Regions from separate parts of the Clostridium neonatale genome, predicted to be linked through region 1. Evidence: a T-box and tRNA genes for the amino acid it is inferred to sense, from the RefSeq annotation. Region 1 holds a T-box; the other holds one or more tRNA genes.
The links. A T-box is a leader RNA that pairs with one kind of tRNA and senses whether it is charged. The one in region 1 lies ahead of lysS (lysine--tRNA ligase), so its partner is inferred to be a tRNA-Lys.

Region 1 (14,564 bases):
AAAATATATTCCAATCGGGATATCTAGTAGGAGATAAAATTAATTTTGATAACTGTGAATTTAAGCATGGAGAGTTTTTAGAACTTGATAGAGGATTTGACTTTTATGCGCCGCAAACTACAAAAAGTGATGATGGAAGAAATATATTAATTGGATGGATGGGATTACCTGAAATAGAGTATCCTACCGATGAAAATGGATGGGCTCATTGCTTGACTATACCAAGGGAGTTAACGTTACATGGTGATAAGTTAATTCAAAACCCAATAAGAGAGCTTGAAAGATTAAGGAAAAATAAAAGAAGTGAATCATATGCTTTAGATAATGAAGAAGTAGGCATTGAAGGATTCAATGGAAAAGTGTATGAAGTAGAATGCGATTTTAGAAATATTAGTGGTACAAGTGTAGGAATAAAATTAAGAAAAGGAAAAGATGAAGAAACAGTATTTTATTATGATATAAAAGATAATAAATTAGTTTTAGATAGAAGTAAATCAGGAAAAGATTTTGCAGTAGAATATGGTAGAGAAAGAAAGTGCGACTATAAAAATGAAAGCTTAAAGCTACGAATTTTTGTAGATATATCATCTGTTGAAATTTTTGTAAATGATGGAGAAGAAGTATTTACATCAAGAATATTTACTGATGAAAAAAGTAATGGAATCAGTCTTTTTGCTGAAGGAAAAACTGATATTGATATTAATATATGGAAACTAGATATTAAATCTTAAAATGATTACATATTTCGCCTAGAAATAATTAAGATTTCATCCAAGCATACCATATTAACTTAGAATATATAGTATAGAATACTCTTGCTTATAATAAAATGTAGGCAAGAGTATTTTGTTTAGATAAATAATATAAAGACCTAATTTGAATCTTTTCCATAAATTGTGTTTCTTCATAAAATATTCATATGAAGTTTGTACAATGAACTAGTAATATTTTAAGGAGATGTGATAGATATGAACATGACCCATTATATGTCTTTACTAGCAGATAATCAGCCTTGGAATCTACTTATTTTTATGGCGATACCTGTAATTTGCGCAGAAGCTCTTACAATATCAGAGTTTTTCATAATCTTTGATAGAAAGAAAAGTGGAACATTAAGAACTTTCAATAAGATTGTAGGAATATTTGATGGAGTATATTTCAGTGGTATTTTTATTTATTTATTAGTAACAGTTGTGATACCCTTAACTAAATTTGGAGGATGGCATGGAGCTATAGACGTGGTAGCTGTGGCATTTTATTTAGCAGGAGTTATATTTCTTCTGCCAATTACATTAATGGAATTAGGATTAATATTTAGAAATAAGACTATTGATGAAAAGATGAAGATTCACTTTATTCTTATTGGCGGATTTCTAGTTGTTTCACATATTGCAATGATATTTGGTATGATAAATCCTGAACTTATTAGTAGTATGCCAAACATGCATTAACTTATTTAAGATTGTTTGTATATAGGCTATAATATAAATAATTAAAATACGTGAGGTAAAATTTTATGAGAGGCTTGCTAGACACAAAAGTTGATTTTGTGTTAAAAAATATATTTGGATTTCTAAAGTATCCAAAAGTTTTAATATCCCATTTACATGCTGATTTAAAGCAAGTTAACAAAATCAAAAGTGTTGAAATAAAAGTTTGGCATTAGATATGACTATTATCTAGTGCCTTTATCTATAATGTAAGTTTATAGAAGAAATTTTCGTTGAGTGGAGGAAAATATGTATTTAGTATCTCTATATTTTGATGATAAAGCATCAAGAAAAATACAAGGATTTATAAATAAAGTAGCAATTAAAAGTGGTAATAATTTTATGATTGACAGAAAGGTTCCACCACATATAACTATTGCATCATTTCAAGCTGCTGAAGAAAACAAAATCATAGAAATATTAGATAAAAGGATTAAAGATATTGAAATAGGAATAATAAACTGGGGATCAATAGGACTATTTAAGTCATCTGTTATATTTTTAGCACCAATTTTAAATGAATATCTGCATAATTTATCAGTTAGTATATATGAAAGTATATCTTTAGTAGAAAATATATGTATTAGTAAATATTATATGCCATTTCAGTGGATGCCCCATACAACTATTGCAAAAAAGCTGACTAGGGAAGAACTGATGGCAGCATTCCAAGAGTTAGAAAAGAACTTTACTATTTTTAGCGGCATGGTAACAAGAATTGCTTTATCTAAGACTAATCCTTATGAAGATATTACTGTATGGGAGTTAGATAATAAAAAAATATTTAGTTCATGAAATAAAAGCTATATATGATTTAATTAATTTTTTATTTCAGTAATAAAAAAGAAAAGTATAAATAATATTAAAGAGATTTTTTAGCAGATGTAGATCAAAATAATTCAAACAAATGAAAGAAAATATATGTACGAATCATTTAATAAATTTTTAAAAGTATGTTATAATAATTAATAATAATGATTATTAATTAATAAAGGAGAAACATAAGATGATAGAAGTAAAAGATTTAAATGTTGATAGTTTACAATGTACTATTACTTTTGTATATGAAGATCAACAAACAGATAGTAAGATTTTAGAAAGATTGAAGTCAAAAAAAGTATTTGAAGGAAAAAGTGAACAAATATTTTATAGAACGACTAATGATTTAAATTATGAGATTTTTGTGGGATTAGGCAAATATGAAGAGCTAGAAAGAAATGACTTTGTAAATGCAATTGCTAAAGCTATGAAACAAGCTGAAAAGTTAAATGTAGATAACCTTGGTATTTACTTTATAAAAGTTAAAGAGTTATGTACAGGTGCTACTACAAAAGCTATAGTTGAAGGTGTGAAATTATCAGGCTACAAGTTTAGCAAGTATAATAAAGGGAAAGAAAGCTATAATCCATATGTAACTATATTAGGTGCACCAAAGGAAAAGGCAGGAAAGATGGTAGAAAAAATAGCAGAAGCTAGCAATGTTATTGATGGTGTAATTTTAGCTCGTGATCTTGTAAATGAACCTGCCAACATATTATATCCAGAAACTTTAGCAGAACGTGCAGCCTTAGTTGGAAAAGAAAGTGGATTTGAAGTAGAAATATTAGATAAAAATGAAATAGAAAAATTAGGAATGAAGGCATTTTTAGAGGTTGCAAAAGGATCTATTCATGAACCAAAATTAATAGTTATGAGATATATGGGTAATCCTAAGAATAATGAAAAAATTGGGCTTGTAGGTAAGGGTCTTACTTTTGATACAGGTGGATATTCTCTTAAACCATCAACATCTATGGACACTATGAAAAGTGACATGGGTGGAGCAGCAGCTGTTATTGGCACAATGCAAGCATTAGCAAAGAATAAAGTACAAAAGAATGTAATAGCGGTAGTAGCAGCTTGTGAAAATGCTATTTCAGGTGGAAGCTATAAACCAGGAGATATTATTGGGTCTATGGCAGGTAAGAATATAGAAGTACTAAATACAGATGCAGAGGGTAGATTAACATTAGTTGATGCTATTACTTATATTATTGAAAAAGAAAATGTAGAAAAAATAGTAGATGTAGCAACACTTACAGGAGCAGTATTAGTAGCCCTTGGTACTGAAATAACAGGTGTAATAAGTAATAATGATGATTTTTATGATGAATTATTAGTAGCAGGAAAGAGAAGCGGAGAAAAATTCTGGAGACTTCCAAATGATAAGTGCTTTAAAAAATTATATAAGGGTGACTTTGCAGAACTAAAAAATACTGGTGGACGTAATGCTGGAACAATTACAGCTGGTATGTTTATAGAAGAGTTTGTACAAGATAAGCCATGGTTACATCTAGATATTGCTGGAACTTCTTGGACAGATAATGGAAATGATTGTACACCTAAGGGAGGAACAGGAGCACCTGTTAAAACATTATATGAACTTGTTGTAAAACATGTATGCAAACATTCTAAATAATTAAATTTCCATTAACTATTATAATGAATGGAAATCTAACTAAAGCTGATAAAATAATAAAATTAATAAGAATTGTATCATAAGTAAATTATAAATTTATTGAAATTGGATATGAGAATAGAAAGTGATTATACTAATATTTAATTGAAGATAAATACTAAGAATAGAATTTTTAGGTATTATATTTACAAAAACAAACTTATATTATAAAATATATTAAAAGCAATGAAAAGAAGAGTAGGTAAAATAGTTCATTTTCAGAGAGCTCTGCATGGTGAAATGGAGCAATGGATTTTTATTGAAGAAGGTCTTGGAGCTGCACACTGAGTCTACTTTGTAGAGGTAGGATGTGACGGAATACCCCGTTATAGGTATAGAGTATCTCGTTTTTTGATGTACTTGAAGAGGTGTATACGGCAACGCATGCATAAACTGAGGTGGTACCACGAATTTATAACTTTCGTCCTCAAGATTAGAAATCTTGGAGGTGAAAGTTTTTTTATTTGAATCAAATTAATCAATAAAATAAGTAAAGGTGGTAACAAAAATGTATGAGCAATATGAAAATTTAGATGAATTAGAAAATATAATGACAGATGCAAATGAATTTATAACAGAAAGAATAAAAAAGCTAAATAAGCTTAATGAATTAGGAATAAATCCATATCCTTATAATTACGATTATAGCAAAAAAACTTATACAAAAGACATATGTGATAATTTTGATACTATTGATGAGGGTGAGATATTTTCTTTAGCAGGAAGAATAATGTTTCTTAGAAGAATGGGAAATGCAACTTTTGCTAATATAGTAGATGAAAGAGGAAATATACAAATATTTTTTAGTAAAAAATTAATTGGAAATGAAAATTATAATATTTTAAAATTAATTGATGTTGGGGATATTGTTGGGATAGAAGGAAATGTATTTAAGACTAAGACTGGAGAAATAACTATTAGAGCAAACAAATTTGAATTGTTATCTAAATCAATAAGAACCCTTCCCGAAAAATATCATGGAATTCAGGATTCAGATTTAAAACAAAGACATAGATCTTTAGATATGATAATGAATTCAGAAGTTAAGGAAAGATTTATAAAACGTTCTAAAGCAGTTACTGCAATTAGAGAATATTTAAATAATATGAATTTTATTGAATGTGATACTCCTGTACTTGATACTAAATATGGTGGAGGAGAAGCAAAACCATTTAAAACTTTTGTTAATGATTTAGACTGTGAAGTATATATGAATGTTTCTCCAGAATTATATTTAAAAAGACTTATTGTTGGAGGAATAGAAAGAGTTTATACATTTGCAAGATCTTTTAGAAATGAAGGAATTGATAGAACACATTATCCAGAATTTACTCTAATGGAATGTTATATGTCTTATGCGGATTATGAGGATATGATGAGAATTATGGAAGGAATATATGAATATGTATTTATGTCCATTAACGGCTCTACCAAAATAAAATATGGTGAAGAAGAAATTGATTTTAAAGCCCCATGGAAAAGAGAAACTATGTGTAATCTTGTAAAACAAGATACAGGTATTGATGTAGAGAATTTAACTAAAGAAGAAATTATCAATAAAATTAAAGAGAATTCTCTTTTGATTGAGGAACAAAATGAAGGTTTAAATATAAATGAAGTTTCTAAAGGAGAATTAATAGTAAATCTTTTTGAAGCATATAGCGAGAAGAAATTAATACAACCTACTTTTGTTATAGACTTTCCAAAAGAATCATCACCACTTTGTAAAGTTCATAGGGAAAATCCAGATTTAATTGAAAGATTTGAGCCATATGCTTATGGGGTAGAGCTTGGAAATGCTTATTCAGAATTAAATGATCCATTAAGACAACGTATATTATTACATGACCAAGCTGAAAAACTAAGAGGAGGCCTAGAAACAGCAAGTCCAATGGATGAAGAGTTTGCTATAGCTATTGATACAGCAATGCCACCAACTGGAGGCTTAGGTATTGGTATCGATAGAATGATAATGTTTCTGACTGGATCAAATACAATAAAGGATGTTATTGCATTTCCTTTAGTTAAAAGATAAAAACAAAAAATAGAAATACTAGATAAATAAAAAGATAACATCACTTGCAGTCAAACGATTTTTAGATTATATTAGAAAAATTTTTTTGTATTAGAAAATACAACTATGAAAGAACAGGTGTCCACATTTTATGTATATCTCTAAGAAAGAAAACTAATAAATCCATAGATAATTCCAATGTTTATAAAGTCTATAAATAATGATCCTACTATTGGTACAATGAAGAATGCAGTCCTTGAATATACATATTTTTCAGTAACTGAATTCATATTGGCCATTGCATTTGATGTAGAACCCATTGCAAACCCAGTTAAACCTGCTACCATTACGGCTGAATCATAATTCTTACCCATTAATCGATATGATACAAAGATACCATAAATGTACATCATTATACATTGTGATAAAAGTAAGAGTAACATTGGAAGTGCTAAGTTTATTAAATGCCAAAGCTTTATAGAACAATTGAAAATGGAAAAAGAATATATAAATATATAATAATTTAAAAAAATAACAAAAATATGATAGAATAAGTAAAAGGGAATTAATGCCGTAGTAATTGTCATAGTAGCTTTATAAGAAATGAAAGATCACATAAAGTTTAGAGTGATGAAATAATTTAATATTATGATAGAGATTAAGATGAATAAGGTGTGGGGGAAAATGTATTGGAAATACAGAAATTATTAAAAACAGATGCAGCAAAAAAGATATTTGCAGTGGCTATATTAATAGCAGGGGCGTTATGCTTAATGCCATTTAGAGAGTTGTTGTTATTAACATTTATCATTTCATATATTTTGTGTCAGATAGAAAAAATTATAGATTATTTTGTTAATAAAATAATAATGCTTAATATAAGTAAAAAAATAATAACATATATTGTACTTGCAGGTATACTTGTGTTATTTATTGCTGCAGGATCTATATATATTCCCAAATTAATTGAAGAATTGCTTGGATTAAATGGTGAATTATTTAAACTGCTTGACAATATGAAGATTAATAATGATTTTATGAACAATTATATTTTAAAGATGTCAAATACAGAATATTTTATTAACTATTTTAAAGATAATACAGATAACATATTAAAAACTATATTAACATTTAAAGATGAAACAATAACAGTATTTTCTTCTTTAATTTTAAGCTTATTGTTTTTATTAAGTAAGGACGCTATGGTAAAGTATTGTAGAAAGTTCAATAGCAGCAAGGTATCCTTTTTATACACAATATATAAAAACTTATTTAAAAAATTTATGAATTCTTTTGGGAAAGTCATGCAGGTACAGATAACTGTTGCTTTGATAAATTCAATTATATCAATGATAGGTTTATATTTTTTAGGTTTTCCTGAAATTATGTCTCTTGGTATTATGATATTATTTTTATCTTTAATACCTGTCTTTGGAACAATAATATCATTGTTTCCATTATGCCTTATAGCATTGCAGATTGGTGGAATTAAAAAGATTATTGAAGTGATAATTCTTATTATTATCATACATGCATGTGAAAGCTATGTTATAAGTCCAAAATTAATGTCTGACAAATCTCATTTACCAATATTTATGACATTTTTTTTGCTATTGATGGGAGAAAAACTTATGGGAGTATGGGGACTGATACTGGCTATTCCCTTATATATGTTTTTTATGGATTTGCTTGATGTGAAGTAGAGCCATAAAAATATTATAACTTGATTATAGTATGGAGAACCGTATCATAAATTTTATAATGGAAATAATAACATTGAATGCAGATAGAAAGCGATTTAAGTGTAGTAATTAAATATTTTAAAAATATATATGTTCTAAAAAAATATATATGTTCTAATTAAGAATATTCATTAAAATCTGCCCTAAGCCCAAAAAGGATATATGGCTCATATGAAGTAACTTTATTGAAACTTATATATTATAATAATGTAAAAATAGTGAGGAATGCTTAGAGTAATAATAACTTTGGGCATTCCTTTTTGGAATACAGACAAATAAATCTTATAAATAAGATTACAGGAAATTAACAATATGTTAGCTATACATTGGGATAGAGGAGTACATATAAGGTATAATAAATTTTATCACACATAAAGAAATAATAAATTATATGTGACAATGTCACTGATAACTTTCAAATCCCAGATTATAATTAGGACATGAAATTAGAAAAATTTTACTTTAAAATAATAAGCGAGAGTTTAAGGAGTTGATAGCATGTCTAAGAAAATTATAATTGTAGGTGGAGTTGCAGGAGGAGCGTCAACAGCAGCAAGACTTAGAAGATTAGATGAAAATGCAGAAATAATAATGTTTGAAAAAGGTGAATATATATCATTTGCAAACTGTGGACTTCCATATTACATTGGAGAAGTTATTAATGAAAGAGAAAAGTTAATTGTTCAGACTGTTGATGAAATGAGCAGTAAATTTAAAATAGATATTAGAAATTTAAGTGAAGTAATAAAAATAGATAAGGAAAATAACAAGGTAACTGTAAAAAATCTTAAAAACAATGAAGTCTATGAAGAAAATTATGATGTATTGGTTTTATCATTAGGTGCAAGTCCTATAAAACCTCCTATACCTGGAATACAGGAATGTAAAAACTTGTTTACATTAAGAAACATTCCAGATACAGATAAAATCAAGGCCTATGTTGATAATGAAAGACCGAAGAAAGCTGTAGTAATCGGAGGAGGATTTATTGGCCTTGAAATGGCTGAAAATCTTCATGAAAGAGGAATTGAAATTACACTTGTGGAAGCAGGAAAACAGGTTATGGCACCTCTTGATATAGAAATGGCACATATTATTCATGATGTATTAATAGATAATGGTGTTAATCTGATTTTAAATGATGGAGTTAAAGAATTTAAAAACAATGGTAAAAAAGTCGTACTATCAAGTGGTATGGAAATAGATACAGACCTAATAATACTATCTATTGGTGTAAAACCAGAAACTTCAATAGCTAAAGAAGCAGGAATCAAGGTTAATGAACGTGGTGGAATCATAGTAGATGATCATATGAAAACTTCAAAAGATAATATATATGCATTAGGAGATGCTATTCAGGTTACAGACTTTGTAAATAAAGAGCCAGCAATGATACCACTTGCATGGCCAGCAAATCGTCAGGGAAGAATAGTTGCAGATAATATATGCAAACGAGAATCTTCATATAAAGGAAGCCTTGGATCATCTGTAGCCAAAGTATTTGATTATACAGTGGCAGTTACTGGAAACAATGAAAAAACATTAAATAAATTAGGAATCAATTATAAAGCGATTCATATTCATCCAAGCTCTCATGCTGGATATTATCCAGGATCTTTTCCAATAGCATTTAAGATGCTGTTTGATCCTAAATCCGGAAAAATCTTAGGTGCACAAGGTGTAGGCATGGATAAAGTTGAAAAGCGTATTGATGTAATTGCAGCAGCAATTAAAGGAAATCTTAATGTATTTGATTTGCAGGATTTTGAACCTTGTTATGCGCCACCATATAATTCAGCAAAAGATCCAGTAAATATGCTAGGATTTTATGCAGCTAATATAATTGATGGCTTAGTAGAAGTAATAGAATGGGATAAGATAGATGAACTCCATAAAGATAAATCAATCATAGTAGATGTAAGAGAAGAATTTGAACTTGTTACTGGAACATTAGAGAATTCAATAAATATTCCTTTAGGAGAGCTCAGGGATAGAATAGATGAAATACCAAAAGATAAGGATGTCTATGTAACATGCCAGGTTGGTCAGAGAGGATATGTGGCAAGCAGAATTCTAAAATCCTATGGTATTAATGCAGTAAACATCGATGGAGGAATGAAAACTTATCTTTATGTAAAGAGAGCTGAGGAAAGTATAAAAAATCAATTTAACAATAAAAGAGAAGAAGAAATAAAAGAAGAGGTAGCTGTAATGAATCTTAACGATTTAGATGTAAGTGAAATTAATGCAAATGTAACATTAAATGCATGCGGACTTCAATGCCCTGGACCTATAAGAAGAGTATTTGAAGAAATTAATAAAATGAATGAAGGAGAAGTACTTGAAGTAAAAGCAAGTGATCCTGGCTTCACTAAAGATATAAAATCATGGTGTGAAAAGACAGGTAATACTCTTTTAAAATCAGAATTTGATAAAAAGAATAAGAATTTCGTTGCTATAGTTCAAAAAGGTACAAAGAATAAAGAAACTGCTCAGGTTCAGACTAAAGATAAAAATGGAGCTACACTTGTAGTATTCAGTGGTGATTTTGATAAAGCAATTGCTTCATTTATAATAGCTACAGGAGCAGCATCAATGGGTAAAGAGGTTACAATGTTCTTTACATTCTGGGGATTAAATATATTGAAGAAGAAGGAAAAAGCAAAAGTAAAGAAGGATGCAATGGAAAAGATGTTCGATATAATGCTTCCAAGTAATGCAGAAAAATTACCATTATCAAAAATGAATATGATGGGTATGGGACCTGCAATGATAAAACAGATTATGAAAAAACATAATGTTGATGATTTAGAAACATTAATAACCAATGCAATAAATATGGGCGTAAGAATAGTTGCCTGTGCAATGAGCATGGAGCTTATGGGAATAAAGAAGGAAGAATTTATTGATGGTGTAGAAATAGGAGGCGTTGCATCTTATTTAGGTGCTGCTGATGATTCAGGAATAAATTTATTTGTATAGTTTGTAAAATTATCTTAAATAAAAAAGCTAAATTTTGGCGCCAATAATGAAAGTATAAATACTATAATATATGAGCATTAATTCAGGAAATAATTTTATGAAAAATAAAAAATATAACTATGATGAAAAAATGAATAGAGATACATATGATGAGTGTAACAATGGTTCAGAAAATTTTTATGAAATGAGCGAAAGTGATATTGAAACTTTAGAGTTATTAGGGTTACAAATATTATTAATATATATTAATATTTATGGATATATTTTTTTGTATAGATCATCACTAGAAGGTATTGAACTGATTTTTAGTCAATATTATAATGATAATATAAATAATACAGCTGCAAGAGCGGATAAAACAGGTTTAAAAGCAGTGTATATTTTCTTTATAGCTCAATTAATATCTACAGGAATAGCCATTGCTAAATATAATATTTTATATAAAAGGAAGCTGAATCAAGAGATTAATTATTCACTTGCACCTAATATATATATTATTATTAGTAATCTAATAAGTATAATAGCATATATTTATCTTATTAATGGAGCAGAAGGGATTTTTTCAAGGGATCAAGGACAAACTATTTTGGGAATTTAAATTATATAAATAAATGAATATGTATTGGCTATAGCCTGGAAGGCATACACAATGGGAATATGTAAATAATAAAAAAGAGCACTGCTGGAAAGAAAAAGTAGTGCTCTTTTCAATCAGCTATTATAAATATAAACACATTACAAGTTAGGGAACATTTTAATTTGCTTCATGACTTTATTTTTTTAATTGTGCTATCTCATTCTTAACAGACTTTAAAAAATATTCTGATGTACGTGAAAATATTTGATACTTTTTCCAAACCATTGCTAGATTAACCTCTAATTTTGGCTCTAATGGTTTGAAGCATAGAGGACTATTGCCTGTAGTATTTACAAGTCTGTCAAGACATAGAGCATATCCTATTCCTTCTTCAACCATTAAAGAAGCATTATAAATCAAATTGTATGTTGCAATAACATTCAATTTTTCAAAATCTTTGCCTAACCAGCCTGAAATCTCATTGTTGACAGTTATATCGCTAATGTAACATCACTTACTATTGCTATGTTATTTTTTGCAATAGTAAATGGATTAGCATTAATAGCTACCATCATGTTTATTCCTACTTCACCAGTAGAACATAGGATGTCTTATGGAGAACAATTAGGTGCTTTAAAAGAAAAGAATGTTTGGATTTCGATTGTAGGTGTAATGTTGCTAAATGGTTCAATCTTTGGTGTCTATAGTTATTTATCAGAATACCTGAGTCAAGAAACAGGGTATAGTATATCTGTTATCAGTATCATTCTATTTGCATATGGAATGGCGAATATAATTGGAAATGCTCTAATTATGCTTAGCGGTGTATTTATTATTATGCGTATCAAAACACAAGAAAGCAAACAAAAGGCAATTGGATAGCAGAGGAATTATGCTATTTGATAGCACGTAGTCTTGGAATAAATTGTGCAGAAACTAAGTATCTTGGAAATGGACTTAGTTTATAATTTTATGTATAATTATAAATTAGAACATTTCTAATTTATATAAGGAGAATAAAATGAAAGTTGAACTTAATGATGTAATAGAGGCAATAGAATTTGAAAATGAATTATTAAATCATTTTTATAATAAAAAGACTGGGGTAATTATTTATAAAGAAGATTTTACTACAGCATCTTATAATGCAGAAGATATAAAAAGGCTTGATGAACTTGAAGAGTGGGAAAGAGAGCTTGTAATTAATTTACATGATTTAAAAGAGAACCCAGAAGATTATATTCAGCTTCCTGTAAAGGATGAGTCATACGAATTAAATATAATGATGGAGTTTTGTAATTCTTTTAGCGATATTAGTATGCCAGATAAAATTGAAAAAGAAGAAGATTTAAGGAAAATAATTCAAGATAAAAATCTTTTAAGTGAATGGTATGATTATAGAGAATATAGAGAAAGAGAAATTGCTATTAAGTGGTGCGATGAAAATAATATTGAATATATTGTATAAATGATTTCAATAATATAGATTTAGGAGAGTAAGATGGTAGATCTAAAAAGCAGTGCAAAGAAATTAAAATTAGACATACCCGCTGTATACATTGCATTAAAAAAGAAAGAAACACCTATAATTGCAAAAGTTTTTGCTTTAATTACAGTTGGATATGCTTTATCTCCTATTGATTTGATACCAGACTTTATACCTATTATAGGTTTTTTAGATGATTTAATCTTACTTCCACTACTCATAGCAATAACAGTTAAATTTATACCTAAAGAGATATTTAATAAATGTAGAGATGAAGCAGAAAATCTCTGGAATAATGGGAAAACTAAAAAATGGTGTTTTTCAATACCAATCATATTAATATGGTTAATGATAGCTTTATTACTTATTAAAGTATTTATTAAATAACAGTTAAACTATACAAACTATAAATAAAGTGGACATTTTTTTAGATGTTCACTTTATTTATAGTATTTATTAATATTGATTTAAAACGGATTCTTAATAAAAATGAAGAAAGCAGTTAAAAATTAAAAAATGATAAAAATATATTAATGAAAAGTTATTTAATATATAAGAATAATTTTTAAATTATATGCTAAGTAATATTATTAAATTAAAAGATTAGTTTATCACATTGTATTAAATGGTTTAATAGAAACTCTTGAATATATTAATGAATTAATATTAAAATTAAAGTAAAAAATATATTTAAAATTAAGATGAAATGAGGTGGAGTTATGAATGAAATAATGAATCAAGCTAAATTATTGAAGGATGACCTTATAAGTTATAGAAGAGCTATTCACAGAAATCCTGAAGTAGGCTCAGAATTGTCAAAAACTAAAACGTATGTAATTAATAAGTTAAAAGAGTTTGGTTATGATCCAGAAGAAATATGCGAAAGTGGGATAGTAGCAACAATTGAAGGACCTAAACCAGGAAAGACATTCTTATTAAGAGCTGACATGGATGCACTACCAATGAGTGAAGAAACTGAATGTAATTTTAAATCAACTAATGGATGTATGCATTCCTGTGGCCATGATATGCATACAGCAATGCTTTTAGGAGCCGCAAGATTACTTAAAGAAAATCAACAACAAATAGAAGGAACTGTTAAAATAGTATTCCAGCCAGATGAAGAAGGATTCACTGGAGCTAAAAAGATGATAAAAGCAGGAGTACTTACAAATCCTAAAGTTGATGCAGCTATGGCAATGCATGTCCACTCAGGAACACCTTCAAATGTAGTATTATGTGGCTTAGGTACTAGTATAGCTGGGTGTAACAGGTTTAGAATTGTTGTAAAGGGTACTGGATGTCATGGGGCTATGCCTGAGCTAGGTGTAGACCCAATAAATATAGCTTCTCATATATACATATGTTTACAGGAGATAACAAGCAGAGAAATATCAGCTACTGAATCAGCAGTTATAACTATAGGAAAATTTACTGGAGGGGATGCTCCAAACATAATACCTAAAGAAGTTATTATGGAAGGTACTATTAGAAGCTTAAATAAAGAAATAGGTGAATTCATATTTAATAGAATGAATGAAATAGTAACTTCTACTGCTAAGATGTTTAGGGGAGAAGCTGAATTAATAGAATTATCTTCAGTACCTCCATTAAGTAATGATAATAATTTAGCTCATGAAATTACTGATTATATAAAGGATTTAGTAGGTGAAAATTCAGTGATATTATTTAACTCTGGAGGAATGGGTTCAGAAGATTTTGCTTCTTATTCATATGAAGTTCCAAGTTTATATGTCATGTTAGGGGCAGGCACAA
Region 2 (6,916 bases), on a different contig from region 1:
AAAATTTTTGATTTATTTTGTTGTTAAAAGATTATGTATCTCAGCGACGTGTTTTATAATAACATCATCTACTTTAGATATGTATAAAAAAGTATGAGCATTTATCTAATTTATATTGCTCATACTCTCAATTTCTACTAAATTCTTTATTATTCTATTACTGACACACTAGGAAAAGTTTTTATATATTTATCTTAGTGCTTATTATACCCTAGCTTTTCCATGATTATTAATGCTGTATCTTCTATCGCTCTTTCTGTTACATCAATAGTCTTACAACCTATTCTTCTCATTATTTTATCTGCAAATTCTAGTTCTTCTAATATTCTTGCATCTCCAGCATATTCAATATCTGACGTTATCCTATGAAATTTATCCAACCTCTTTTTTCTAATTTCTATTAGCCTTAGTGGATCTATAATCAAACCAAATATTTTTTTCTTATCTATCTCATATATTTCATCCGGTACTCCAACCTCAGGCATTAAAGGTATATTTATTGCTTTTATTCCTTTATTAGCAAGATACATGCATAATGGAGTTTTCGATGTTCTAGATAACCCTATTAATACAGCATCTGCATTTTTAAGTCCTCTGTAATCTTTACTATCATCATATTGCATAGCAAATTCCATAGCTTCTATTCTCTTATAGTATATTTCATCAGTTTTTCTCATTGCACCTGGATTATATGTAGGTTGTGTATTTAAAATGGTTGATGCAACATTTATTATTGGTCCTAGAACATTCATTACAGATATATTTTTTTCCATTGCTTTTTGTGTTAAGTATTCTCTAACATTAACTGTAATAATTGTGGATACTATAATTGCTTGTTCGCATTCATCTAGTGCTTTAATAACATCTTCAACATCTTCTAATGATTTTACATAAGGTATTCTCTTAACTTTAACTTCTTGCTCAAATTGACTTGCAGCTGCGAAAGCCACTTGATTAGCTGTTTCCCCTATAGAATCTGATACTGCTAAAATCGTTAACATTTTTATACCCTCTTTCTCTCAATAAATTATTTATTTACCCTTATATATAAAATTAATACTTTACATTTCTATAGTAACCTAAAATTCATTATTTTAATAGTGATGAATTTTTTTTTTTGATGTGTTAAACTTTTATATATCATGATTCAGTACAATTTTTTATGGAGGCAAAATAAAATGAACTGGAAAAAATTTTTAACAATTGCTATTCTTCCTTTAATGTGGCTATTGTATGTACTTTTCGAATTAATAACTGGAAGAATAAATGACACAGAAACAATAATCTTTAATATTGCAATAATGTTACTCTTTGCTTTAAGTGGTCTACTAATCTATAAGGTAGGAACTAAAAATGAATCTGGTCTCTCATTTAAAAATCTTTCTATAGCTTTTATTATATTTATGGTTATAGATCAAGGTATAAAAATAATTATTAAATTCTTTTATTTTGATAACTATGTAGTGATAATTCCTAAAATGCTTTCATTTAATCCCATAATAAATACTAATGGTTCTTGGTTAAATGCTCGCTTTGGCACAGGTGTAAGTTTTCCACTATTAATAATACTAAATATCATAGCCTTATTCCTATTTGTTGAAATATATAGATATTATCTATATAAAGATAATAAAGATTTTTGGGCTGATATGTGCTTCATTTTTATATTTTCTGGTGCACTATGCTCACTTATAGATAAGATCTTCTATGGAGGAAGCCTAGATTTCATTGGTATTAGTAATTTATTTATAGCAGATATAAAAGATATATATATTAATTTAGGTATTTTATTTTTTGTGCTTACACTATTTAATGGTGGTTATTTAAAAACAGATGAAGAAACTACTTTTAAAGAAGATCTTCAAAATATGAAAAAGTTTATTTTCTTTATTAAAGATGATTTATTAGGAAAAATTCATGTTTTTTGATAATTCTAACTTAATTTTCTAACTTAATAGTTTATGTTATAGATTTACACTTATATATTATGTTAGAATTAATACATAATATATTCTTAGAAAGTTGGTTCTCCCATATTTCAAAGATTTAATAAATAGCTTAATCTAATTGTGAAGATATAAAATCTAAGCAAAGAAGATAGAAGCAACATTAAACTATTTTTTATAGTTAGCTTTATAGTGCTTAGAACTTCTGCTTTGCAGAAGTTTTTTTATTTTTATCTACAATAATTTAAGGAGGTCAAAAATGTTAACTACACCCAAAGCGAATAGACTACATATATCAATATTCGGAAAAAGAAATGCAGGTAAATCTAGTTTAATTAACGCCTTAACCAATCAACCAATATCTGTAGTATCTGATACACCTGGTACAACTACAGATCCAGTATCAAAGTCAATGGAATTGCTTCCATTAGGTCCTATAGTAATAATAGATACTGCTGGATTAGATGATGAAGGTGAATTAGGAAATCTAAGAATAGAAAAGACTAAAGAAGTTATGGAAAAAACAGATTTAGCAGTACTAGTATTCTCTGCTGGAGATTCTAATACTAATCAAGAAAAAGAATGGTTCCAAGATTTAAAAGAAAAAAACATTCCAGTAATAGGGGTTATAAATAAAATCGATATATATGAAAGTAATCTTGATTTATTAAAAAGAGATTTCGATATTACTTTTGTTGAAGTCAGCTCTACAGAAAGAAAAAATATCTCAAAACTAAAAGAAGCCATAATTAATAACGCACCAATGGACTTTGAAAAGACTTCAATCCTAGGAGATATCGTAAAACCTAAAGATAGAGTTATACTTGTTGCTCCGCAAGATATACAAGCCCCAAAAGGACGCCTCATATTGCCTCAGGTGCAAATTATTAGAGATATATTAGATCATGATGCCTTAGCATTAACAGTTAAAGATAGTGAATTAGAAGATATATTATCAAGTCTAAATAATGAGCCTGATCTTATTATAACCGATTCACAAATGTTTAAAGAAGTTAATGCTTCTATACCTACTCATTTAAAATTAACATCATTCTCTATACTTATGGCTCGACATAAAGGAGATTTGGATTTATATATTGCTGGAGCCAAAGCCATAAATACTTTAAAGCCTAATGATAAAATTCTCATATCAGAAGCATGCACACATCATCCTTTGAAAGGAGATATCGCACGTGAAAAGCTTCCTAAGCTTCTTGAAAAAAAATGTGGAGGTAAGTTAGACATAGATGTAATAACTGGATCAAACTTTCCTAAAGATCTATCAAAATATAAATTAATACTTCAATGTGGTTCATGTATGTTTACCAGAAGACAACTTCTTTCTCGTTTAGAAATAATTAAATCTTTTAACGTTCCAGTCACTAACTTTGGAGTTGCTTTAGCTGAGTTGAATGGTATTTTAGATAGGGCATGTAATTTTTTAAAATAAAAAAATATCATATAAGAAAAAGAACTTTTACTTTAAAAGTAAAAGTTCTTTTTCTTATATTTGCTTGGTGGCTCACCCGGGAATCGAACCCGGGACACCATGATTAAAAGTCATGTGCTCTACCGACTGAGCTAGTGAACCTTAAATTTTATTGTCGAATAAGTGCCTCAACAAGATATGATTATACAGAATATTTTACATAGTGTCAACACTTTTTTTAAAAAATAATTTATTTTTATTAAAAATAAGTCTCTTTTCCCTATATTTCTATAAGTAACATAATTAATTTCTTTTTTTATCCACAAAATTCCCTTATAAATCAAAAATTTTGTTAATAACTATTTATTAATTGTGTATAACAATACCTTTAAATAAATTTATGCTATCTAAATAATCATTTAATAAAAAATTTCACAAATAAAAAAGCTACTGAAAAAATTCAGTAGCTTGGTGCGAGATCAGGGGTTCGAACCCTGGACACCCTGATTAAGAGTCAGGTGCTCTACCAACTGAGCTAATCCCGCATAACTTACCTAGCAACGTCCTACTCTCCCACACAGTCTCCCATGCAGTACCATCGGCGCTATAGACCTTAACTTTCCTGTTCGGAATGGGAAGGAGTGTTACCTCTATGCCATCATCACTAGATGCATAAATTTCCGAAATCTTTGATTTCGTTGAAATTTAGCACTCCTCAGCTTCAGCTGATGGAGTTTCCTTTAAAAGAAACTAATTTCAAAGTCAAAATCCTGATTTCACAAATCTTTTTTTGAAAGAATCATGTTCTTTCAAAATTGCACATAGTATCAATGTATTACAACTTAATTATTGGTCAAGCCCTCGACCTATTAGTATCAGTCAGCTAAATACGTTACCGCACTTACACCTCTGACCTATCAACCTTGTAGTCTTCAAGGGGTCTTACTAGCTTATGCTATGGGAAATCTCATCTTGAGGTGGGCTTCACACTTAGATGCTTTCAGCGTTTATCCCTTCCCGACTTAGCTACCCAGCAATGCTTCTGGCGAAACAACTGGTACACCATAGGTCAGTCCATCCCGGTCCTCTCGTACTAAGGACAGCTCCTCTCAAATTTCCTACGCCCGCGACGGATAGGGACCGAACTGTCTCACGACGTTCTGAACCCAGCTCGCGTGCCGCTTTAATGGGCGAACAGCCCAACCCTTGGGACCTACTTCAGCCCCAGGATGCGACGAGCCGACATCGAGGTGCCAAACCTCCCCGTCGATGTGAACTCTTGGGGGAGATCAGCCTGTTATCCCCGAGGTAGCTTTTATCCGTTGAGCGATGGCCCTCCCACGAGGTACCACCGGATCACTAAGCCCGACTTTCGTCCCTGCTCGACTTGTAGGTCTCGCAGTCAGGCTCCCTTCTGCCTTTACACTCTTCGAACGATTTCCGACCGTTCTGAGGGAACCTTTGGGCGCCTCCGTTACATTTTAGGAGGCGACCGCCCCAGTCAAACTGCCCACCTAACAATGTCCTGTCACCAGTTTCATGGCATCCAGTTAGAATTTCAATACTATCAGGGTGGTATCCCAACAACGACTCCATCAAGGCTGACGCCCTGATTTCCCAGTCTCCCACCTATCCTGTACAGACAATACCGAAATTCAATGCTAAGCTACAGTAAAGCTCTACGGGGTCTTTCCGTCCAATCGCGGGTAGCGAGCATCTTCACTCGCACTACAACTTCGCCGGATTTGCAGTTGAGACAGTGCACAAGTCATTACGCCATTCGTGCGGGTCAGAACTTACCTGACAAGGAATTTCGCTACCTTAGGACCGTTATAGTTACGGCCGCCGTTTACTGGGGCTTAAGTTCACACCTTCGCTTGCGCTAAGTGTTCCCCTTAACCTTCCAGCACCGGGCAGGCGTCAGCCCCTATACATCAGCTTACGCTTTAGCAGAGACCTGTGTTTTTGTTAAACAGTTGCTTGTGCCTATTCTCTGCGGCCTACTTTCGTAGGCACCCCTTCTCCCGAAGTTACGGGGTCAATTTGCCTAGTTCCTTAACTGCAATTCTTCCGTCGGCCTTAGGATTCTCTCCTCATCTACCTGTGTCGGTTTGCGGTACGGGCACTACTTCTCTCCCTAGATGCTTTTCTTGGAAGCATGGAATCAGATACTTCGGTTCCGTAGAACCTTCCCTATAACGCCTCAGAATTGTTAGAGCGGATTTGCCTACTCTAACTCCCTAAACGCTTCGACTAGCATCCAATAGCTAGCACATCCTATCCTTCTCCGTCACACCCTCGGTAATAACGATGATAGTGGTATTGGAATATCAACCAATTGTCCATCGACTACGCCTTTCGGCCTCGCCTTAGGTCCCGACTAACCCTGGGAAGACAAACTTTACCCAGGAAACCTTAGATATTCGGCCTGTAGGATTCTCGCCTACATCTCGCTACTAATGCCAACATTCTCACTTGTAATCAGTCCACCGCTCCTTACGGTACGACTTCAGCCCGATTACAACGCTCCTCTACCGCTCACACTAAGTGTGAACCCGTAGCTTCGGTGGTAAGTTTGAGCCCCGGACATTTTCGGCGCAGGATCTCTTGACTAGTGAGCTATTACGCACTCTTTTAATGAATGGCTGCTTCTAAGCCAACATCCTAGTTGTCTTAGAAATCCCACATCCTTTTCCACTTAACTTACACTTTGGGACCTTAGCTGACGATCTGGGCTGTTTCCCTTTTGACCATGGAACTTATCTTTCATAGTCTGACTGCCGACCTGATAGTATATGGCATTCGGAGTTTGATAAGGTTCGGTAAGCGCTATGCCCCCTAGCCCATTCAGTGCTCTACCTCCACTACTCACATTTGTCGACGCTAGCCCTAAAGCTATTTCGAGGAGAACCAGCTATATCCGAGTTCGATTGGAATTTCTCCGCTATCCACAGCTCATCCCATGCTTTTTCAACAGCAACGTGGTTCGGTCCTCCACGAGGTTTTACCCTCGCTTCAACCTGGCCATGGATAGGTCACCCGGTTTCGGGTCTACAGCATGCAACTAGTCGCCCTATTAAGACTTGGTTTCCCTTCGGCTCCGTACCTTAAGTACTTAACCTCGCTACATACCGTAACTCGTTGGCTCGTTCTACAAAAAGCACATCATCACACACATAAGGTGCTTTGATCGGTTGTAGGCACATGGTTTCAGGTTCTATTTCACTCCCCTCCCGGGGTTCTTTTCACCTTTCCCTCACGGTACTGCTTCACTATCGGTCATCAGGTAGTATTTAGCCTTGGGAGGTGGTCCTCCCTGCTTCCCACAAGGTTTCACGTGTCTCGTGGTACTCTGGAGCAGAACTGTTCATTATTGCTTTTACTTACAAGACTATTACTTCCTATGGTCCAACTTTCCAGTTGTGTTCGGTTAGCAATAATTTCACGTTATGTTCTGTCCGCAACCCCGAAGATAAATCTTCGGTTTGGGCTCTTTCCCTTTCGCTCGCCGCTACTCAGAAAATCGATTTTTCTTTCTCTT

Region 2: it encodes a tRNA-Lys, which carries the amino acid that the T-box ahead of lysS (lysine--tRNA ligase) is inferred to sense. The anticodon was not compared.

The regions. Positions count from the first base shown of each region.
Region 1 is NZ_UICR01000002.1:152,873-167,436, reverse strand. Features, by position in the region: gene CNEONATNEC86_RS12355 (glycoside hydrolase family 32 protein) at 1-731, shown strand, start outside; gene CNEONATNEC86_RS12350 (DUF6803 family protein) at 969-1,451, shown strand; gene CNEONATNEC86_RS12345 (hypothetical protein) at 1,517-1,666, shown strand; gene CNEONATNEC86_RS12340 (2'-5' RNA ligase family protein) at 1,740-2,285, shown strand; gene CNEONATNEC86_RS12335 (leucyl aminopeptidase) at 2,497-3,948, shown strand; T-box leader at 4,165-4,419, shown strand; gene lysS (lysine--tRNA ligase) at 4,496-6,022, shown strand; gene CNEONATNEC86_RS12325 (sodium/glutamate symporter) at 6,163-6,588, opposite strand; gene CNEONATNEC86_RS12320 (AI-2E family transporter) at 6,691-7,704, shown strand; gene CNEONATNEC86_RS12315 (CoA-disulfide reductase) at 8,242-10,725, shown strand; gene CNEONATNEC86_RS12310 (hypothetical protein) at 10,823-11,323, shown strand; gene CNEONATNEC86_RS12305 (type 2 periplasmic-binding domain-containing protein) at 11,498-11,746, opposite strand; gene CNEONATNEC86_RS12300 (MFS transporter) at 11,909-12,184, shown strand; gene CNEONATNEC86_RS12295 (hypothetical protein) at 12,324-12,770, shown strand; gene CNEONATNEC86_RS12290 (YkvA family protein) at 12,804-13,175, shown strand; gene CNEONATNEC86_RS12285 (M20 metallopeptidase family protein) at 13,508-14,564, shown strand, end outside.
Region 2 is NZ_UICR01000003.1:370,199-377,114, forward strand. Features, by position in the region: gene CNEONATNEC86_RS19880 (pyruvate, water dikinase regulatory protein) at 195-1,001, opposite strand; gene CNEONATNEC86_RS19885 (signal peptidase II) at 1,179-1,928, shown strand; gene hydF ([FeFe] hydrogenase H-cluster maturation GTPase HydF) at 2,206-3,396, shown strand; tRNA gene CNEONATNEC86_RS19895 (tRNA-Lys) at 3,462-3,537, opposite strand; tRNA gene CNEONATNEC86_RS19900 (tRNA-Lys) at 3,845-3,920, opposite strand; rRNA gene rrf (5S ribosomal RNA) at 3,928-4,044, opposite strand; rRNA gene CNEONATNEC86_RS19910 (23S ribosomal RNA) at 4,225-6,916, opposite strand, start outside.